Regions from separate parts of the Amphritea sp. GJ51-11 genome, predicted to be linked through region 2. Evidence: predicted binding sites of a transcription regulator. Region 2 holds the regulator's gene; the other holds the start of a gene.

Region 1 (9,325 bases), 2.1 Mb from region 2:
TCCAAAGCCTTAATCACCTTGTCGGAGACCGGTGCCGTGGTGTCCTCAATGATCACCGTACCCGGCTCGACCTCTTCACCCGGCAGGATGCGTGAGCGCGGTTTAAACGTCACCGCAGGGGCCAAAACCTGCTCCATCAGCAGCGACACGGTGATCGCCTTGAGCATGTCGTTCACCGACCGTTTCACATCCTCATCTTCGGCATCCGGCTGGGAGATCAGGTTGGTAAACTGAGCATGCGGCTTGCCTTCACAGTCGCGTGTCGCACGGCCAATGATCTGGATGATCTCAGTGAGAGACGACCGGTAACCAATGGTTAGTACGTGTTCGCACCATGGCCAGTCAAAGCCTTCCTTTGCCATGCCCAGTGCAATGATGATGTCTATATCATCGGCTTTTGACACGTTACGCAGGTAATTCTGGACTTCGATCCGCAACGGGCCATCATCAACCAGATCCGCCACTTTCAGTATCCGGCCTGAAGCATCTTTCACCGTAATGATGCCGGTCTTCATATCCTTCTCAAGCACCTCACCAATGGCATCCAGGATGTAATCCACCTCAGCAAGCTTGTCCTTGGTGGATTCGACGGCATTCACGTTCGGGATATGCACGATGGTCTTCTTGGTGGTATCCAGCACCTCATGCACAGCATCGATATAGCGGCCAGTATAAAAGTGGTAACCAATCCCCAAGGACTTCAGGTACTGGTACCCGTTCAACTGCTCGTAATAGGAATAGGTGACCTGGGTGAACTTCTCCTCATCCTCCGGCAGTAGGATCGGCACCGCGTCCCCACGGAAGTAGGAACCCGTCATGGCAACGATATGCGCATTAGACCCCGCCATCACACCATCAATCAGGCTACCCAAGCGGTTCTCACCATCCGCTGACGTATGGTGGAACTCGTCAATGGCCAGCAGGGTATCGTTGAAGTCGGCAGGCTTCAGATCCTGGTAGGCAAAGCGCAGGGTGGCATGGGTACAGACCAGCACACTGGCATCCGGATCAGACATAAAGCGCACGAACGCCTTGACCTTTTGGGACTCGCCGCCAGGGACGCAGAGGTTGTAGCTCGGCAGCACCTTCCAGTCAGCGAAGAACCCGCCGCTCGTCAGATCAGTGTCTTTAAATGAACTACCAATCGACATTTCAGGCACAGCCACGATGACTTTCTTCACTCCCTGATTATGCAGCTTATCCAGCCCCAGAAACATCAATGCACGGGACTTGCCGGACGCAGGAGGTGCCTTCAGTAGCAGGTACTGGGCATCACGCGCTTCATAAGCTCGGGCCTGCATTTCGCGCATGCCCATGGCATTCAGATTCGAACTCTTACCGGTTTGCTTGTACTGGACGGTCAACAAATCAGCCATGATCACTTACTCCTTGTGGTTTTCTTCTTTGTGATTTTCTTTGCCTGCTCTTCAGCAATCAACCTCTCATAACGAGAGAATAAATGCTCCAGGCGTTCTGATGCATCGCGGAACGGCTTGGGCCGGTAGAGCTTTTCAACCGCGCGATCCAGTGCTTTATGAGCGTCACGCAGCGGATCGGGCATCTTGTCGGGATCGTACAGGTCAGCTAGTGACTTATCCGGGTAGTCCTCGCGGATCAACAAGACCTCTTCAGCCAGGGCTTCGATCTGCTTACGCTGTTGATCGTTCACCTCTGGCCAGGGGAAGGTGTTGTAAACCAGAGTGGCAGAATAGCGGTAGTCGCTTTTCAGGCGACCGGCTACTGTACGCATCCAGTCGTTGTGCATTTCGGAGGTAAGGATGCCGAATTCATAAGGAGTAGCATTAGGAACCATCTGATTGGCATCACTTGCTATAACCTCAATACCATAAAAACCCATAGGCAAATATCGACGCCGCTCAGAGGAAACACGCGGCACGAGAAGGTAGTTGCCTGCATCAGGTTGTGCCATCTGTAAGAAAGTATGAGGACGCTCGGCACCCTTCAAAGCAGCGGCATGGCCTGCCTTAACCCTGAGATTACGAATCTTCTCACAACGAGAGGCAACCTCTGGTACTTCCATAACCTCATCCAAGGGAATATCAGCCAGCCAAAAGCAGTATCGCTCCCCACCGTTGATAAACTCTTGCGCGCCGAGAATTTTGCGTATCCAGTGAGCGTATTGGGGATATTTGGCGATGAACAAATCCCGTTCTTCATGCGTGATGTAGAGGTGGCCGCCATCCGTTGGCTTGTTGCCAAAAATCATTTTGTTAACGGGTCCGAGTGGTTTGGTACGCGGATAAACGGCCAGATCTGGCCCGGGCACAAGATAGGGGCTGATACTTTCGACCTCTGATGAGAGCACTCGGTCCTTAGATACTGAAAATATACGGGGCTTGCTTACGGTATCGCTTTTGTTTTTCAGGCCTACGACCACCACATGAACAGCAGCTTTGTTCTTGGCGTTATTGCTCCATGTGAATGTTTGGTAGCAGAAGTCTATCGAAACACCCAGTTCGAAGATGGGTGGCCAGAGCAATGAGGTTTGATCCCCTTGGCAGATCGAATTGGTAGATACAAACGCACATTTAGCGATACTGCCCGATATGTATTGGGCACCTTTCCAGAACCAGGCTGATACCAAATCAAGATAACCCAGTGATTTGAATCCGGCGAAGGCGAACTTCATATCATCTGATTGGTCGGCACTTCGCTCTGTCGTGCCCAAGAAGGGCGGATTCCCACAGACATACACCTCATAAGTATTGCCACTGACATCAACGGGCCGGCACACTTCTCCCCAATCTAGTCGTAACGCGTTGCCACACACGATGTTGCCTGAATCCCGCAGCGGCAGCGCCGCTTCGGCATAGCCAAACTCAGCCTTGAACTCCATGTTCATCTGATGCTCAGCCAACCACAGAGACAGGACTGCCACCTCATGCGCAAAGTCATCGATTTCGATGCCGAAGAACTGGGATAGACGGATGCCGGAGCAATACATCTCAGCCTGACCCGACACAGCATTCAGGGCATCAATCACTTTCATCTCCAGATTGCGCAGCTCTTTGTACGCAATGATCAGAAAGTTTCCGGAGCCACATGCCGGGTCAAAAATACGAAGATTCTGAAGACGAATCAAAAGCTCTTTTAACTTCCGTTCACTCTTACTCGACTTTTCCAGCTCAGCATACAACTTATCGAGAAAAAGCGGCCGTATCACTTTCATGATGTTCGATACCGATGTGTAGTGCTGCCCCAGGTTTCCGCGCTGTTCTTCATCAATAACGGCCTGAAACATCGAACCAAAAATATCTGGATTAATCTCAGACCAATCTAGCGAAGCACAATCAATAAGAATACGACGCGCTTTGCGACCAAATTCAGGGATAGGCTCATCATCACGGAACAGCCCCCCGTTCACATACGGGAATGCCTGAAAGTGAGCAGGCATCGCTTTGCGCTCAGGAGTGGTTGGATCTAGATTTAGAACAGTGAATAGGTCAGTGAAAAATTGATCAACGTCAGAGCCATCATCCTGAGTGCAGGACTGAATAGCGGCGGTCATCTGGGATTGCTCAAAGATGCCAGTATCTTCGGCATAAAAGCAGAAAAGCAGACGGGTCAGAAAGACGTTCAGCGCGTGAATATCCTCTGGTTTGGAAAGATCGTTGCGTTCACGGATCAGATCAAACAACTGCCCCATTTTCTCAGAGGCTTTTACGTCCGCAGGATGCTCTGAATGCATGACTGCTTTTTCGTAACCAGCCAGTGGCAGAAAGAAGGCATACTGTTTATCCAGTTCATCCATAGACGTTTCAAGGCGCTCTTCAGCCTTAAGATCGAACGCCACGAGACTATCGAAGTTAGTTACGATCACGAAACGGATATCATTGCGAGCGACCACACCACTTGCCTTAAGCGATTCAGCTTCAGCATCAAGGTCAGCGCTTTTCGGGACGACACGGAAATAGAGTTTCTTCTTCAGGCCGATATCACTGGCTTCACCTACATTGCGACTGTCCCCGCCTTTACGAAGCCGGGTGATCGTACTCTTCGGGAAGCCGTAAGCCTCAAGGAAGGAGAAAATGAATTCATCTGGATTAAGGTTGGAGCAAGCCTGCTCCAGTGCTTCAATAATGCGTGCCTGACTGATGGCCATGCGTCAACTCCTTGTGCCGATCATTCGTCGTGCCTTCGACTTTTGTATAAATGCTGATTAATCAATTTAGATTGAGACTACAAACACCAACTCATCAACGCCCTATAAAGCGTCCCGTCTATGGTGAGACGCTATTGCGATGCTTATTATTGATGATTACTTCAATTGATTAAATCGCAGGCGATAATAAGAAATTATAACAAATCAGAACTATTGATTATTGTAGCAAGTGAGGCATTAATTCTTTTATTTTAACAACCGCTGCGTCTTGATCTGCGTTAGAAAAATCAGACTGTTGTGCAATATTTATTAGTTCTGCCACTAGCGCCCGCCCATCATCATCAAGTCTCGTCGAAACTGAAAGCAGCGTAAAATCCTCGCATGACATGCCACAGGCACTTAACAAAGCGCGGGCTAAAACTTGAGAGCTTCGGCTTTGCTTATTCTCTTCAATTCTCTTTAAAACTTTATCTACGATGTACATGCATCTTCCTAAATTTACTCATTTTTTCAATGATGTAAGATTATCTTTATTTAGAAGAATAGCAAGATATGCAGGTGATCAAAAAACAAGCAGCTTATAGTCATTTTTCTCCAGTCCTCTGTATCGGGCCTTCTTAAAACCAAACTGACATTTGATAATCCGAAACGGGTGCTCAACAAAGGGCGCGTACGCTGGCTTACAGGATATTAGGTAAAATCAATATACACCCCAGATGCCATCTGGCTTGCTAGAAAATCGGGGTTTTTAATGGTTTCGCTGGTTAGAATAGGACGTACTTTTGCGCTCCCTCTACTCTTCCATAGTTCGCAGCATAAACTCATCAAATAACGGTACAGTAAAAGCGGTATCACCATGATTAGGCGACCAGATCATTCCTTTCTTAATTAAGCTATTTCGAACAGGTGCCACATCAGATACTTTTTTCTTCATTGAGTCCGCAATGTCGCTTGAGCGATGCGGCCCAGCCCCAAGTTTGGCCATTTCATTAAGATATGTCTTTTCTTTGGGCGTTAATCTATCAAAACGCACCCTGAAAAAACTCTCATCAAGTTTAGCGATCGTTAGGTCCGTAGAGTTAACCACATAGTCTTTAGTAATTGGACTATCTTCGGCTAAATCCCAAGTATGGCTTCCCCACTCCTGAATAAAATAAGGGTACCCTTGCGTTTTACTAATGATTTCATCGACCGCTTCGCTGTCAAACTCAACACCTTCATCCTTAGCAGGGTTAATAATCGCCTCTTTAGCCGCTTCCTCACCGAGCGCTCCCACCTCAAGGTAGCTAAACAGTCGCTCTGCGTAGGGTTTTGAGTTACCAGCTAAACCCCTTAACTGCGGCAAGCCTGCACCAACCAATGCAACGGGTAGCTTTAATTGAGCACATCGATGAAGCGCGGTAATCAAAGCAGCAAACTGTTCTGAGCGAACATATTGAAGCTCGTCAATGAACATTACGATAGCCGTTTCACCCGCTTTAGCTGCATGACCAACTTCTACCATTAATGCCGTGAGATCGGCTTCTAAATCACCATTATCGGCAAGCCCAGCCTCAGGTTCTTGGTCAAATCCAACTTCGATATCGCCAAAAGTAACCTTAAGCGACTTGGCAAACCCCGCAAGCGCCTTCAGGGCCCGAGTTGCCGCTTCTTTTGATTTTTCAAGGCGACTAAGCTTGAGTAGCCCTAGCCGTAATTGGGGACTAAGAAGGGAGGGAAGGGAGCGATTTTCCGGCGCTTCAATATAAATAGTATGAACGCCCATTGCCTCAACATCCTGACGCATCTGTTCAAGCAGTACAGTTTTTCCAACGCCTCTTAAACCAACCATAAGCATGCTTTTCACAGGCTTAGCTCGCATAATTCTGGCAATGGTAATCTTCAAGATGTTTCTAAGTTCATCTCTGCCTGCTAATTCATGAGGCTGAGTGCCCGCGCCCGGAGTATAAGGGTTATCGATTGGGTCCATTTTCTCACCAACATAAAAAAGTTCTTAATAAATAATAGCGACGTTATTGTATAGCGTAATACCTTTCGCAAACGCTTACGTAAGTGCTCTTTCAACAATTAAGACTGGACCAGCCAGAATAGCCGTTCCTTGTATATATCTCTTATGCCTGCTTATGGCACAAAATGGGCTTTAGAACGCTCTGAAAGCTACTACAGATGAGCAATCGACACAAAGCAGAAATCATCGGAGCTTCAGAACTTAGATACTCATAGCCAGTATCAACAGTCTAAAAAACTTTCTCGCTGCAAGCGTTTAAGTAGTTCATTACATACATTGGATTCTGGGTATATCCTGCCATTGAGTCGTGTAGTGCGGCGATAGAAAATTTCGTCTCATCGCGAATTTCTCTTCCACCCCTCGGCCCGCTAGCTGAATGGTTCCACGGCCAAAGGTAGCGTTAATCTGATCCATGCATTGCATTAGCACGGGATTATCCTGTGATGCGTTGAATAAGTCATACTGATAACGCCCCTTATCGCTCAGGTCTAAAAGGCCTACACCACATCGATAAAAACTCACGCCTTGTTGATAAATTTTCGTCATCGCCTGCCTAGTAGCAGCCATGATTAATCGACTGTCACTGGTTGGTACTGGAAAGGCATGAAAGACTGATTGACGATAATAACCAGACGGGTCATGAGGTGAGCTGGAAGCAAATATAACAATACCTCCAGCAAGGCTATTTTGCCGACGAAGCTTGACTGCCGCTATTTCGGCGTGCGTTGACACAGCAAATTTCAACTGCTCAAGCTCGGTGATTCGCTGGCCAAAACTTCGTGTACTGTAGATCTCTTTCTTTGGTGACCGTACATCATCCCAAGACAGTTTAACAACGCCGTTTAACTCATACACGGTGGATTCAACCACAACAGAGAACTGCTTTCTAATCCAGCTTGGCTCTGCATTCGCTAACTGAAGGGCACTGCGAATACCCATATCATTTAGTCGCTGCCCCAGTTTCCGCCCAATACCCCAAACGTCCGTTACATCCATCGCTGACAGGATCTTTTTACGCATCCTTTCACTGTCAATCACCGCCACGCCACGAAAACCATCGATACGTTTTGCCGCATGATTAGCCGCTTTAGCCAGTGTCGGCGTCGAACCGACGCCAACACCAATAGGTAACCTCACTTCTCGCCACACTGTACGCCGGATGGTTTTTGCATGTTCGAACCAGCCCTCGGGTGGTATATACGTGCTGTGCTTGCCGTAATACAAAAACGTTTCATCAATCGAATAAACATGGGAATGAGGCGCAAACCGACTGCAAGTATCCATCAGCTTTTGGCTGAGATCTGCATATAATTCATAATTACTACTACGAACAACCGCACCGACCCGCTCAAGATCTTCTCGTACCTGAAAATAAGGCACAAACTTTTTACCAACCCCCATTCTCTTGGCGATAGGGCACGCTGCACAGATACATCCATCATTATTGGTAAGCACGACAACTGGACGCTTACGAATGCTCGGATCGAAAACCTTCTCACAGCTCGCATACATTGCCGTAACATCACAAAGCACGTACATCAGAACGCCACATTTAAGGGACGGTGCAAACGGATTGATCGTGTGACCACCCCCTCCACCTGAAAATCATCACCATCTCGTAATATATAGGGCTGATAACCTGGTGCTGACGACAACAAACGAGCACACGCCTTGTCTATTTTTTTGCAGACAAAGACCCCGTTAAGATTTGCCACAATAATATCGTAATCCTTTACCTTCTCTGCCCGAGAGACGATGAGTAGATCGCCTGAAAAGATCCCATCACCTATCATGGATGCACCCTCAGCATAACCAATGTAAGTGGCCGATGGATGATCAATCAGCAACTGATCAAGATCTAGCCCAAGTTGGACATATTCAGTGGCTGGCGACTCAAAACCAGTGATTCCGGCCTGAGCCTTAAGCGGAATAAATTTAAGCATAAATGACTCGTATACTGTATATAAATACAGTATATGAGCTATTTATCTATTGGGTCAAGCCAGAGATAAATGCCTACCTTATACAATAAGGAAAGCTGGTGTGAGCTGTGAGGTAGCCACTTTTGTTCTACGTCTTATTGGTAGTGTTAAGCACCACCATGAACAGAAGAGCCATCGATACTCAAATATTGACTCGATTAGCTTCCAGCAATTTTATAGCAGTCCCTTAAAAACCTTATCCTTGGGAGGCCTGACAATCTTGATCATCATAGTCATGATGCAAATGGCACTTCATCTCGCCAGACCTCGACTTCATCAGGAGCAGTAATTCCTAGCCGTACATTACGCGACCGTGATTTAAGAATTCGGATTTCAACCTGATGATCAATGATGACTGCTTCGTTTAAATTTAACTGAATAATCTTCATGTTTATTCCATCCCTGAATATATCCTAAGCTCGATTAGCCAGAGCCTTCTACCCTTGATCTTTGGGCTCCTATTCGAGAATATTGCTCACCAATCAGTATAGGCATAAAAAACCACGTATCCACTTGTGAGTCTAAAGGGAATTATAGTGAAGTTCATCCAAGCGGTATCGCTCGCCATCGCATTCACCGCCTCAGCGTCAGCAGATATACTCTCAGTCCATTGCCCACTAGGGTGCCCCTCTAACCCAGCGGAAAATGATCTAGTATTTGGGCATTTGTACGCAATGTCCAACAACCCAAATACTAAATTTGCTGACTGGGTTGCCTATGAAGTCAACGTGACTAATTTCGGTGACACTCCCGGCAGAAAATGGTCCTCAGACCCTCTACTAGATAGGAACAAAACTCTGGAGGCTAACGACTACAAGGGTGCTAGTAGCTCCGCATTAGAAGCGGATAGAGGCCATCAAGCGCCTCTTGCGTCATTTGCAGGCTCTCAATATTGGTCGGAACTGAACTACTTAAGTAACATTACTCCTCAAGACAAAGACCTAAACCAAGGCCCATGGAAAAATTTAGAAGAAGCGGTTCGTCATGCCGTAGGTTTTCGAAATTCGCTCTTTGTTATAACTGGACCGATTTACTCTGCGGATATGCCTTCAATGCCAGGTGCAGATGAAGAACATTTTGTTCCAAACGCATATTTCAAAGTAATTTATAACAAGAAAGGTGATACAGCAGCTTTCATGATGCAGCAAAGCAGTGAACGTAATGATGATTACTGTCAAAAAGCAGTAACATTGGCTGAGGTACAAGAAGCAA
Region 2 (9,325 bases):
CGCTGCACGGCCATCACCATGGCGTGAGTAAGGCGTCTTACCGCTACCTTTAAGCTGCAACTCCCACCGCTGACCGTCACTACCGGCAATATCGCCGAGTAACACTGCACGACCATCTCCCAGCTGTGGCGTGTAACCACCGAACTGATGCCCGGAATAAACCGATGCCAGAGGATCACTGCCGCTGAGTAGCCGCTGACCGCTAAAATACTCACTCAATTGCTGCGCTGACGCTTGGCAGGGATCTAGCCCGATCAACGCGGCAGCCTCAGTACTGAAAGCAACCAAGTGAGGATTTTTAAGCGGCTGTGGCGTCACCGACTGATAGAACGGTGCAGGCAACTGCCGAAAGCGGTTTTCTAGTTGCAATTGATCCAAGCCAGCCCATTTCATCATCACCTACCGCCGTCAAGGTTAAACCGCTTCAAGCAGATTGGGGTCCGGATAGACACACTTCATTTTCACTCCCGCTACCTCTTCGATCTCAGGTAATAGGAAGGCATCATCCTCAGTCGCAAAACTGATAGAAGTGCCGGTAGAACCTGCGCGACCAGTACGGCCAATACGGTGAACATAATCATCCGCATCTTCCGGCAGTGCGTAGTTGATCACATGACTAACACCGTCGACATGAATCCCTCGGCCCGCCACGTCGGTGGCGACCAGAATATTGATTCTGCCACTACGGAAATCATCCAGTGTTTTAACCCGCTTTTGCTGGGTGATCTCACCGGACATCAAGGCAGCTTTTAAGCCATCTTTCTGTAACCGCTCAGCTAGCCGACGCGTTTCGTCACGACGATTACCAAACACGATAACCCGCTCCAACTGATTCAGCTGCATAAAGTTACGCAGCAAGCGGTATTTATCCTGACGTGAAACGAGATACACCAACTGCTCCACCGAATCGGTACTCTTTTGCTCTGGGGCGATCTCGATCACCTTAGCATCCACCGTCCATTGACGGGCGAGACTCATCACATCATCGGTAAAGGTGGCACTGTAAAGCAAGGTTTGACGATCACCTTTACGCGGGGTATGGCGAATAATAGTACGTACATCGGGAATAAAGCCCATACTCAGCATTCGATCGGCTTCATCAAGCACCATCACTTCCACATCACCGAGGTCGACATCAGATGAACGTACGAAATCGATCAAACGGCCCGGCGTCGCTACTAGAATATCGACTGGACGCGCCGCCAGCTGTTTACGCTGACGGTCGTAATCCATCCCGCCCACCAAGGCGACCACACCGATATCGGCATACTTACCCATCTCTTCTGCATCCGATGCAATCTGTAATGCGAGTTCGCGGGTCGGTGCAATAATGAGCGCCCGGGGCACCCCTTTAGCCGCTTTATATTCCAGCGGGTAATCCAGCAAATCGGTAATAATACTGATCAGAAAGGCCGCTGTTTTACCGGTACCGGTCTGGGCCTTACCAATAATATCCCGACCTTCAAGTGATTCGATCAGCGTTGCCGCCTGAATATCAGAACAATATTCAAAATTTAAGTCCGCAATCGCGTGCATCACATCATCAGGCAGATCGAAATCATGGAAACGCTGCTTCCCTTCCACCGGCGCTACGGCAAAATCCTCACGGCGCCAGCTTTTAGTCTGAGACGGGCCTGAGGTTTTGCTCTCACGGGTTTGCTGTCGCTTATGATCGCCACTACTGGATGTATTACGCGCGGCATTACCTGTTTGACTCTCATTGGGCACGGTTGCGGGTAGTACGGGTGTCGTCTCCGACGTTTCTATACTGGCAGACGGCGTCGCGTCTGATGGCTTAAATATTTTCTTTAACAAAGTCATACCTTATCCGCTTAAGCGAACGGTTAGCTAATATTTCGTCGAAATGGCGGCAATGAGTCGAGTAATTGTCGACCGTAACGTTTAGTCACAACACGTCGATCCAGCAATACGATGCGTCCTCTATCCTGCTCAGTTCGCAGCAGCCGTCCAGCAGCCTGAGTTAAGCGCACCGATGCCATCGGCACTGACCATTCCATAAAAGGGTTTCCACCTTGCTGCTGTATCCATTCAGCCATAGTGGCATCCACCGGATCATCCGGCACACTAAAGGGGATCTTGGTGATAATAACTTCCGTCAAATAGTCACCGGGAAGATCAACTCCCTCAGTAAAAGAAGCGAGACCGAAGATAACACTCCCTCGCCCCTCATCAATTTCGGCCTTATGACGTTTCAGAATCTCATTTTTACTGAAATCGCCCTGCGACAGCACCCTATTGTTGAGCTTTTCGTCGAGACTGGCAAGCACTGATCTCATTTGCCGCCATGAGCTGAACAATACCAGTGTACCGGTATCAGTTTTTAAATGATTATTAAGATAATCGGTAACCGCTTGGGTATGTAATTCAGGGTCATTCGCTTCAACTTTCATCGGCGGGACATAGAGTTCCGCTGCATTATAATGATCGAAAGGGCTGGCTAAGCTAAAACAGGGGGTATCGGCGGGTAAGCCTAGATCAGCTAAAACCCGATCAAAACGCCCCAACGCCGTTAATGTCGCCGAAGTCACCACCGCTGCATAACAGTGCTGCCACAGATTCATATGTAACATCTGCGCCGCCGACACGGGGGCAGTACTGCATTCAAAGTCATACCCTTGGGCGGTTTCCACCAAGCTGATCCAACGTGCCGTTGGCGTACTATTCTCAGCGTCCACATGCCCCATCGAACGCCCTAGGCCAGTGATGTTTTGCATTCTCGACACCATCATGCCAACCCGGGGATACCACATTTCGGCGGCCTGACGGTCAATACTGCCATCGCCATCCAACGACTCTTTCAGGAGATCTAGGATCATCTCCATCTTAGTGCCCATCCGAGCCGCTAGGTGCTCTACCTGTAAACCAAACTGCTTAACCTCATCAGGCACCACGCCACTCGGGTAACGGTAGCGTTCTTTAGGTCGGGTAAAGGCATCACTCAATAAGATCGGCCGGATCAGTTCGGCCCAGTTATTCAACACCACCTGCAAATCTTCCATCGGCTTACGCTGGTGCTCAATGTAATCACGCATTAATTGCGGATTCCCGCTTTGATCGAGCATTTTATCCAGCTGTTTAATCGTGCCGGATAACCAACGTTCGGTGGACTTAAGCCGCAAGTTAAAGGAGAAGTGACCGCTGGCCTTATCAGATAAATGGTGACCTTCATCGAAGATATAAATGGTCTCAGACGGATCCGGCAGGATAGCACCACCGCCTAACGCTAAATCGGCCAGCACGATATCATGGTTGGCGATCACACACTCGACCTGATCAAGGTCTTTACGGGCTTTGAAAAAGCTACAGGCGGAAAAATTACTGCAACGACGATTGGTACACTGCAGATGATCACTGGTGAGCGGATACCAATCCTGTTCACTGATATCCTGACTCAGGTTATCGCGATCACCATCCCAGCGACCTGAGGCAAACTCATTTAATAGGCTCTTATAGAACTCGGCGGTTTCACCATCGATACGTAGCGCTTGCTCATCTTCATACAGCGCCTGCTGACCGGATGCCCCGTGGGCATCGAGATGCTGCTCCGCCTTACTGATACAGAAATAGCGGCCGCGCCCCTTGGCCAAGCCATAGGTGACAGACAATCCCGCATGTTCCGCCACCTCAGGAAGATCCTTATTAAGCAGCTGTTCTTGCAAAGCCACCGTCGCGGTGGAAAGCACTACCTTTTTACCCTTTGCTTTAGCGATCGGCAGAACCGCCAATAAATAGCCAATGGTTTTACCGGTACCGGTGCCCGCCTCAATGACGCTCACATGCTTTTCACCCAAGCGGTGGGATTTGTCATCCTCCATAATGGCGCCAAGCACTTTCGCAACCTCTGCAATCATCTGCTTTTGCCCCATACGCGGCTTAAGCTGACGGCTCTCAAGAAAGCGTCTATACGCCCCCTGTATCTCTTTTTTTATCTCTTCTGAAAGCACCTGACTGCCCTAATACACCGTAACGACGGACATTCTAGCAATAATACTGGATAAATAGACAGAAAAATGTTTACAAAGCCAGAATACTGTATATAGTTACAGCTACTGGATAAAAACACAGAGTTCATCATGAAACTGACACAACGCCAAACAGATGTACTTGAATGCATTAAACACTGCATCAGCACCACCGGCTATCCGCCTACTCGGGCAGATATCGCTAAAGCGCTGGGGTTTAAATCAGCTAACGCCGCCGAAGAGCACCTCAAAGCATTGGCCCGTAAAGGAGCCATTGAGATGATCCCCGGCACCTCCCGCGGCATTCGAATCCCTGGATTTGATGACGAAGACCCTGGTTTGCCGGTTGTCGGTCAAGTCGCGGCGGGTGAGCCGATTCTGGCACAGGAAAACGTCGAAGAGCGCATTACTATCGCCTCAGACTTTTTCCACCCGCCAGCCGACTACCTACTTCGGGTGCGTGGCACCAGCATGAAGAACGTCGGCATTATGGATGGCGACTTACTGGCAGTGCACCAGTGTCAGGCGGCTAAAGACGGCGAAATTGTGGTTGCCCGAATAGATAATGATGTCACCGTCAAACGCTTTAAACGAAAAGGTAATCTTGTCTACCTAATCGCTGAGAATGAAGAGTTCGAACCCATTGTGGTCGATCTGCAGAAGCAGGAACTTTCCATTGAAGGTCTCGGTGTTGGGGTTATCAGAAGAGGACAGTAATCATGTTGCACGCAGTTAGCAGTCTCAACAGCTCAGATTCCGTACTGCCCGGTTTTATTCGTCCGGTCGCCGTACCATCAAACCACCCGGAACTGGCCGGCAAGGTAACGGAAATTGTTTTGCAAGGCAGTGATTTTGGGCAAATGACCATGCTACTGCCACTCTTAGCACAACTCAGTAAAGATGATCGTTGGTTTGCTTGGATAGCACCGCCGGCATCTCTACCGAAGAGCTTACTTGAAGCTGCCGGCATCGACCTCAAGAAGGTGATGCTGCTGCAACCTGATCAAGGCCACTCAACCTATCAATTGGCCTGCCAAGCTCTCAAAGCTGGCACTTGCCATGCGGTTATCAGCTGGCCCGGCGTACTCAGCAATGAAGAACTCAGCGGCCTCGAAGCTGCGGCGGTTAACGGTAAAAGCCATGGTATCGTGATCCGTGATCGCCGACTCGCTTAAGCCAAATATACAGCAAAAAAAACAGCGCCTCGGCGCTGTTTTTTTAATGGATAATCCTTGGCTGATCCGGCGAATCCACGTCAAACTCAGCGTCGGGATCATTCTCCAACCCAAGTCCTGCGTCATCCCCATTCGCCGATGCCTTGACGCTCATATCAGAAATCATATGGATACCCGCTGTTAGCATCACCTTAGCGACATCAATGCACTCTTCATCAAGCTGCTCTCTGACATCGTCCGAGAAGCTGATCCGCATAATAGGCTCATCATTGGAATCAGCACGACGCAGCGCAATCTGACCATCATCCAACTCAATTATTTCCAAAAACATATTAGACATATTTTTCTCAACTCGGCTCAAATACGTGAACGAAACCACCGGTGTGAAGCACTACGCTTAGAAGCCTCGGCCTCAGAAACCCTTCAACCACCGATGCTTCTCTCCTCTTTTACCACTCCTGCATACCATTACGCATACGTTCGACCAGTGCCTTAAATTCGCTAAACCAGCGCTGGTATTCGCTGAGTATATCGCCATCTTCAGCATGGTCCGGATTAATCTGCATCACGTGTATCTCAGAGACACTTTCGGCTTTGCCTTGCGATTGCTGATGGTCTTCCGCTCGCCAGCAGGCTTTATACGCGGCAAGCAACTGATGCAACCAACTGTCAGTATCATTATGTAACTGTTGCAGTTCGGCGACTTCAGGTGCTTCCAACCCCTGCGCCTCCATCTGCTGCGTTAGCTGACTGAGCTTACTAATCCGGTTAGCATCAAAACTGTATTGTTCAGCGATCTCTCTGAGCAATGAACTGTATGCCGACACCATATGAAACAATACCGACTCATTATAGGATTCAATCAACGCATGCTTACTCCAGCCGGTCGATTCCTGAGCCACCTTCAGCGCATCCAAATGGATGCGGGTAAAGTTTAATTTCTGGTTGGTACGGGTTAAATACACACCGCTCATACTAAGCCTCCGCTCACTTTTTGGTTGCTGTCTTCTTCGCTTTAGCAGCTTCCACTACCCATTTACCGCCACTGTAGAAAGCACGCCATCCGGTCGCCTTACCTTCGACTTCCGTCATCACATACTGCTCTTTCGTTTTACGGCTGTAACGGACGATTGCAGGGTTGCCATCATCATCTTCTAACGGTGCACTGAAGAGGAAACTATATTTTGGATCGATCTCGCTCTTATGTGGTAAGAGCTCAGACACTTTAGGCGCTCGAGTTTCCCTTTTACGAGGGAACTGACTCGCCGCAAGGAACATACCTGATGCACCATCACGTAAGATAAAGGTGTCTTCGACGTTATCACATTGCAACTCTGGCATCGGCACCGGATCCATTTTCGGCGGCGCAGCCTCACCACTTTTCAACAACTTACGAGTGTTTTTACAAGTATCACTTGTACAGCCAAAGAACTTGCCGAAGCGGCCCGTTTTTAACTGCATCTCAGCACCACACTTGTCGCACTCCAACACCGGGCCATCATAACCCTTGATTTTAAAGGCACCCTGCTCAACTTCAAAACCAGGACAGTCCGGGTTGTTGCCACAGATATGCAGCTTACGTTGCTCGTCAATCAGATAGCTGTCCATCGCCGTATCACAGATACTACAACGGTGCTTGTTACGCAGGATACGCGACTCTTCTTCATCATCGCCATCGACACTGACAACCTCATCACCGTGAACCAGATTCATGGTCGTTTTGCAGCGCTCTTTCGGTGGCAGGGCATAACCTGAACAGCCTAAGAAAACCCCGGTTGTGCCGGTACGCACCATCATCATCCGACCACAGGTAGGACAAGGAATATCCGTTTCTGTCGGCGCATTCAAGCGCATCCCGTCATCAGGGTCTTGTGCTAGCTCTAAACGATTACTAAAGCCTTCATAAAATTGGTTGAGCAACGCTTTCCAATCGGCTGCGCCAGTAGCGATGTCATCTAACGACTCTTCCATCCGGGCGGTAAAGCCAAAATCCATCAGATCAGAGAAGTTCTCCACCAGTCTTTCAGTAACAATATCGCCCATTTTCTGAGCATAGAAACGCCGATTATGGACTTCCACATAACCACGATCCTGAATCGTCGAAATAATCGACGCATAGGTGGACGGCCGGCCAATGCCTCGTTTTTCTAACTCTTTAACCAAACTCGCTTCGGTATAACGGGGTGCAGGCTTAGTAAAATGCTGCTTAGGATCTAGCTGTTGCAGTTGCAATACATCGCCCTGCTTCACATCTGGCAAGATAATATCGTCATCTTTACCCCGGCTATTCATCACTCGCGTATAACCATCAAAGCGCAAAATCCGACCTTTGGTGCGTAATTCAAATTCACCCGCCGTAATGGTTACCCGTGTACTGGTGTAGAGGGCCGGCGTCATCTGACACGCCATGAACTGCCGCCGAATGAGCTCATAGAGGCGTTCAGCGTCCCTCTCCATGCCTTTTAACGAAGTAGCCTCGATGCTTACATCTGAAGGACGAATCGCCTCGTGCGCCTCCTGAGCGCCCTCTTTGCTGCTATAGGAGTTAGGTTTTTCAGGCAGATACTTGCTGCCAAAGTTCTCATTAATATATTCGCGGCAGGTAGCAACGGCTTCAGCACTTAAATTGGTCGAGTCGGTCCGCATGTAGGTGATATAGCCAGCTTCATAGAGTCGCTGCGCCAGCATCATGGTTTTCTTCACACCAAAGCTCAGTCGGGTACTCGCCGCCTGCTGCAGGGTTGAGGTGATGAAAGGGGCCGAAGGACGACTACTCGTTGGACGATCCTGACGATTCGTGACCTGAAAGGCTTCTTTTTTCAGCTGCGCAACATACCCATCAGTCTCGGTACCACTGACAGGACGGAACGCCTTGCCCTGATATTTTTCGACCTGAAAGCGCAATGCTTCTTTTTTGTCCGACTCGACATCGGCATGTAACTCCCAGAACTCTTCAGGGATAAAGCTGCGAATCTCTTTTTCACGCTCAACTAGCAAACGTACAGCGACCGATTGCACCCGTCCAGCCGACAAGCCACGGGCAACCTTGGCCCATAGCAGCGGCGACACCATGTAACCGACCACGCGATCAAGGAATCGACGCGCCTGCTGCGCATTAACTCGGTTAATATCAAGCTCACCCGGTTGCTTAAATGCTTCCTGAATCGCTTTTTCAGTAATTTCGTTAAATACCACACGTTTATAACGTGAATCTTCACCACCAATCGCTTCCCGCAGGTGCCAGGCAATCGCCTCCCCCTCGCGGTCCAAATCGGTTGCGAGATAGATTGTGTCTGCATCTTTCGCTAGTCGTCTCAATTCATCAACGACTTTTTCTTTACCGGGCAAGATCTCATAACGGGCATCCCAGTTATGTTCGGGATCAACACCCATACGAGCAATCAGTTGTTTTTTACTCTTTTCAGCCTTGTGCCGGATTTTATCTTCCGGTGACAATTTACGGGTTATCGCAGCCTGACGAGCGCGTTCTTTTGGATCCGATGCGGTCCCATTACCCGAGCCACTGGTGGGCAGATCCCGAATGTGGCCCACGCTCGATTTAACCACAAACTGGTTACCCAGATACTTGTTTATGGTTTTCGCTTTGGCAGGTGACTCAACTATAACTAGGGACTTTCCCATATAAATAAAATCCTTAAAGGACGAGGTGACAATACAAAACAGCGTGCATATATAAGGGCTGTAACCAGCAGGGTCAAGCTTCTGCTAAAAAAAACACGCCAATTAATCAAGATTATTGGCTAATAAAGGTATGTTTCTGGTAGCTTAAATACAGTATGCTGCCGCCAATATTAGCCCGTTCCTTAATTACAACTACCTGAGAATATGTTGCAAGACAACCTGATTTTTCTTTTTTCTTTAATCGCAGTCGGTTTCGTGGCGTTGCTGGTGAACAATTATTTCTCTACCAGAGAACAGCAAAATGAATACCGCAATAAGCGTCTGAAAGAGCTGAATAAGAAGTCAGCCGAAACCCTAGAAAGCCTTGCCGTGCTGAGGGAAGCCAACTGCCGCACGGAAATAACCGATGCTTTGAGCGGCTACGTTGTCAGCATGATCGAAGAAATTTCAACACTGGCCCCCGAATCGGAACTCCTTCAGGATATCGGTGCACAAAAAGAAAGTACCGACCGCATCACTGCGGTA

What was found. The regulator LexA, encoded in region 2, represses DNA repair genes until DNA is damaged. The targets are predictions, from matches to a motif close to TACTGTNTANNTANACAGTA.
Region 1: the regulator LexA is predicted to act here: its motif matches at 8,087-8,106, upstream of AC0L4K_RS20915 (LexA family protein).

The regions. Positions count from the first base shown of each region.
Region 1 covers NZ_CM147881.1:4,603,091-4,612,415, reverse strand. The annotation lists gene AC0L4K_RS20940 (DEAD/DEAH box helicase) at 1-1,376, opposite strand, end outside; gene AC0L4K_RS20935 (DNA methyltransferase) at 1,379-4,123, opposite strand; gene AC0L4K_RS20930 (hypothetical protein) at 4,341-4,607, opposite strand; gene AC0L4K_RS20925 (ATP-binding protein) at 4,917-6,092, opposite strand; gene AC0L4K_RS20920 (Y-family DNA polymerase) at 6,399-7,670, opposite strand; gene AC0L4K_RS20915 (LexA family protein) at 7,670-8,074, opposite strand; gene AC0L4K_RS20910 (carbon storage regulator) at 8,347-8,502, opposite strand; gene AC0L4K_RS20905 (DNA/RNA non-specific endonuclease) at 8,650-9,325, shown strand, end outside.
Region 2 covers NZ_CM147881.1:1,977,162-1,986,486, reverse strand. The annotation lists gene AC0L4K_RS08715 (protein adenylyltransferase SelO) at 1-396, opposite strand, end outside; gene rhlB (ATP-dependent RNA helicase RhlB) at 415-1,821, opposite strand; gene dinG (ATP-dependent DNA helicase DinG) at 1,845-3,965, opposite strand; gene lexA (transcriptional repressor LexA) at 4,095-4,700, shown strand; gene AC0L4K_RS08695 (cell division inhibitor SulA) at 4,703-5,158, shown strand; gene AC0L4K_RS08690 (hypothetical protein) at 5,202-5,498, opposite strand; gene AC0L4K_RS08685 (DUF6586 family protein) at 5,608-6,132, opposite strand; gene topA (type I DNA topoisomerase) at 6,146-8,800, opposite strand; gene AC0L4K_RS08675 (DNA topoisomerase I) at 9,005-9,325, shown strand, end outside.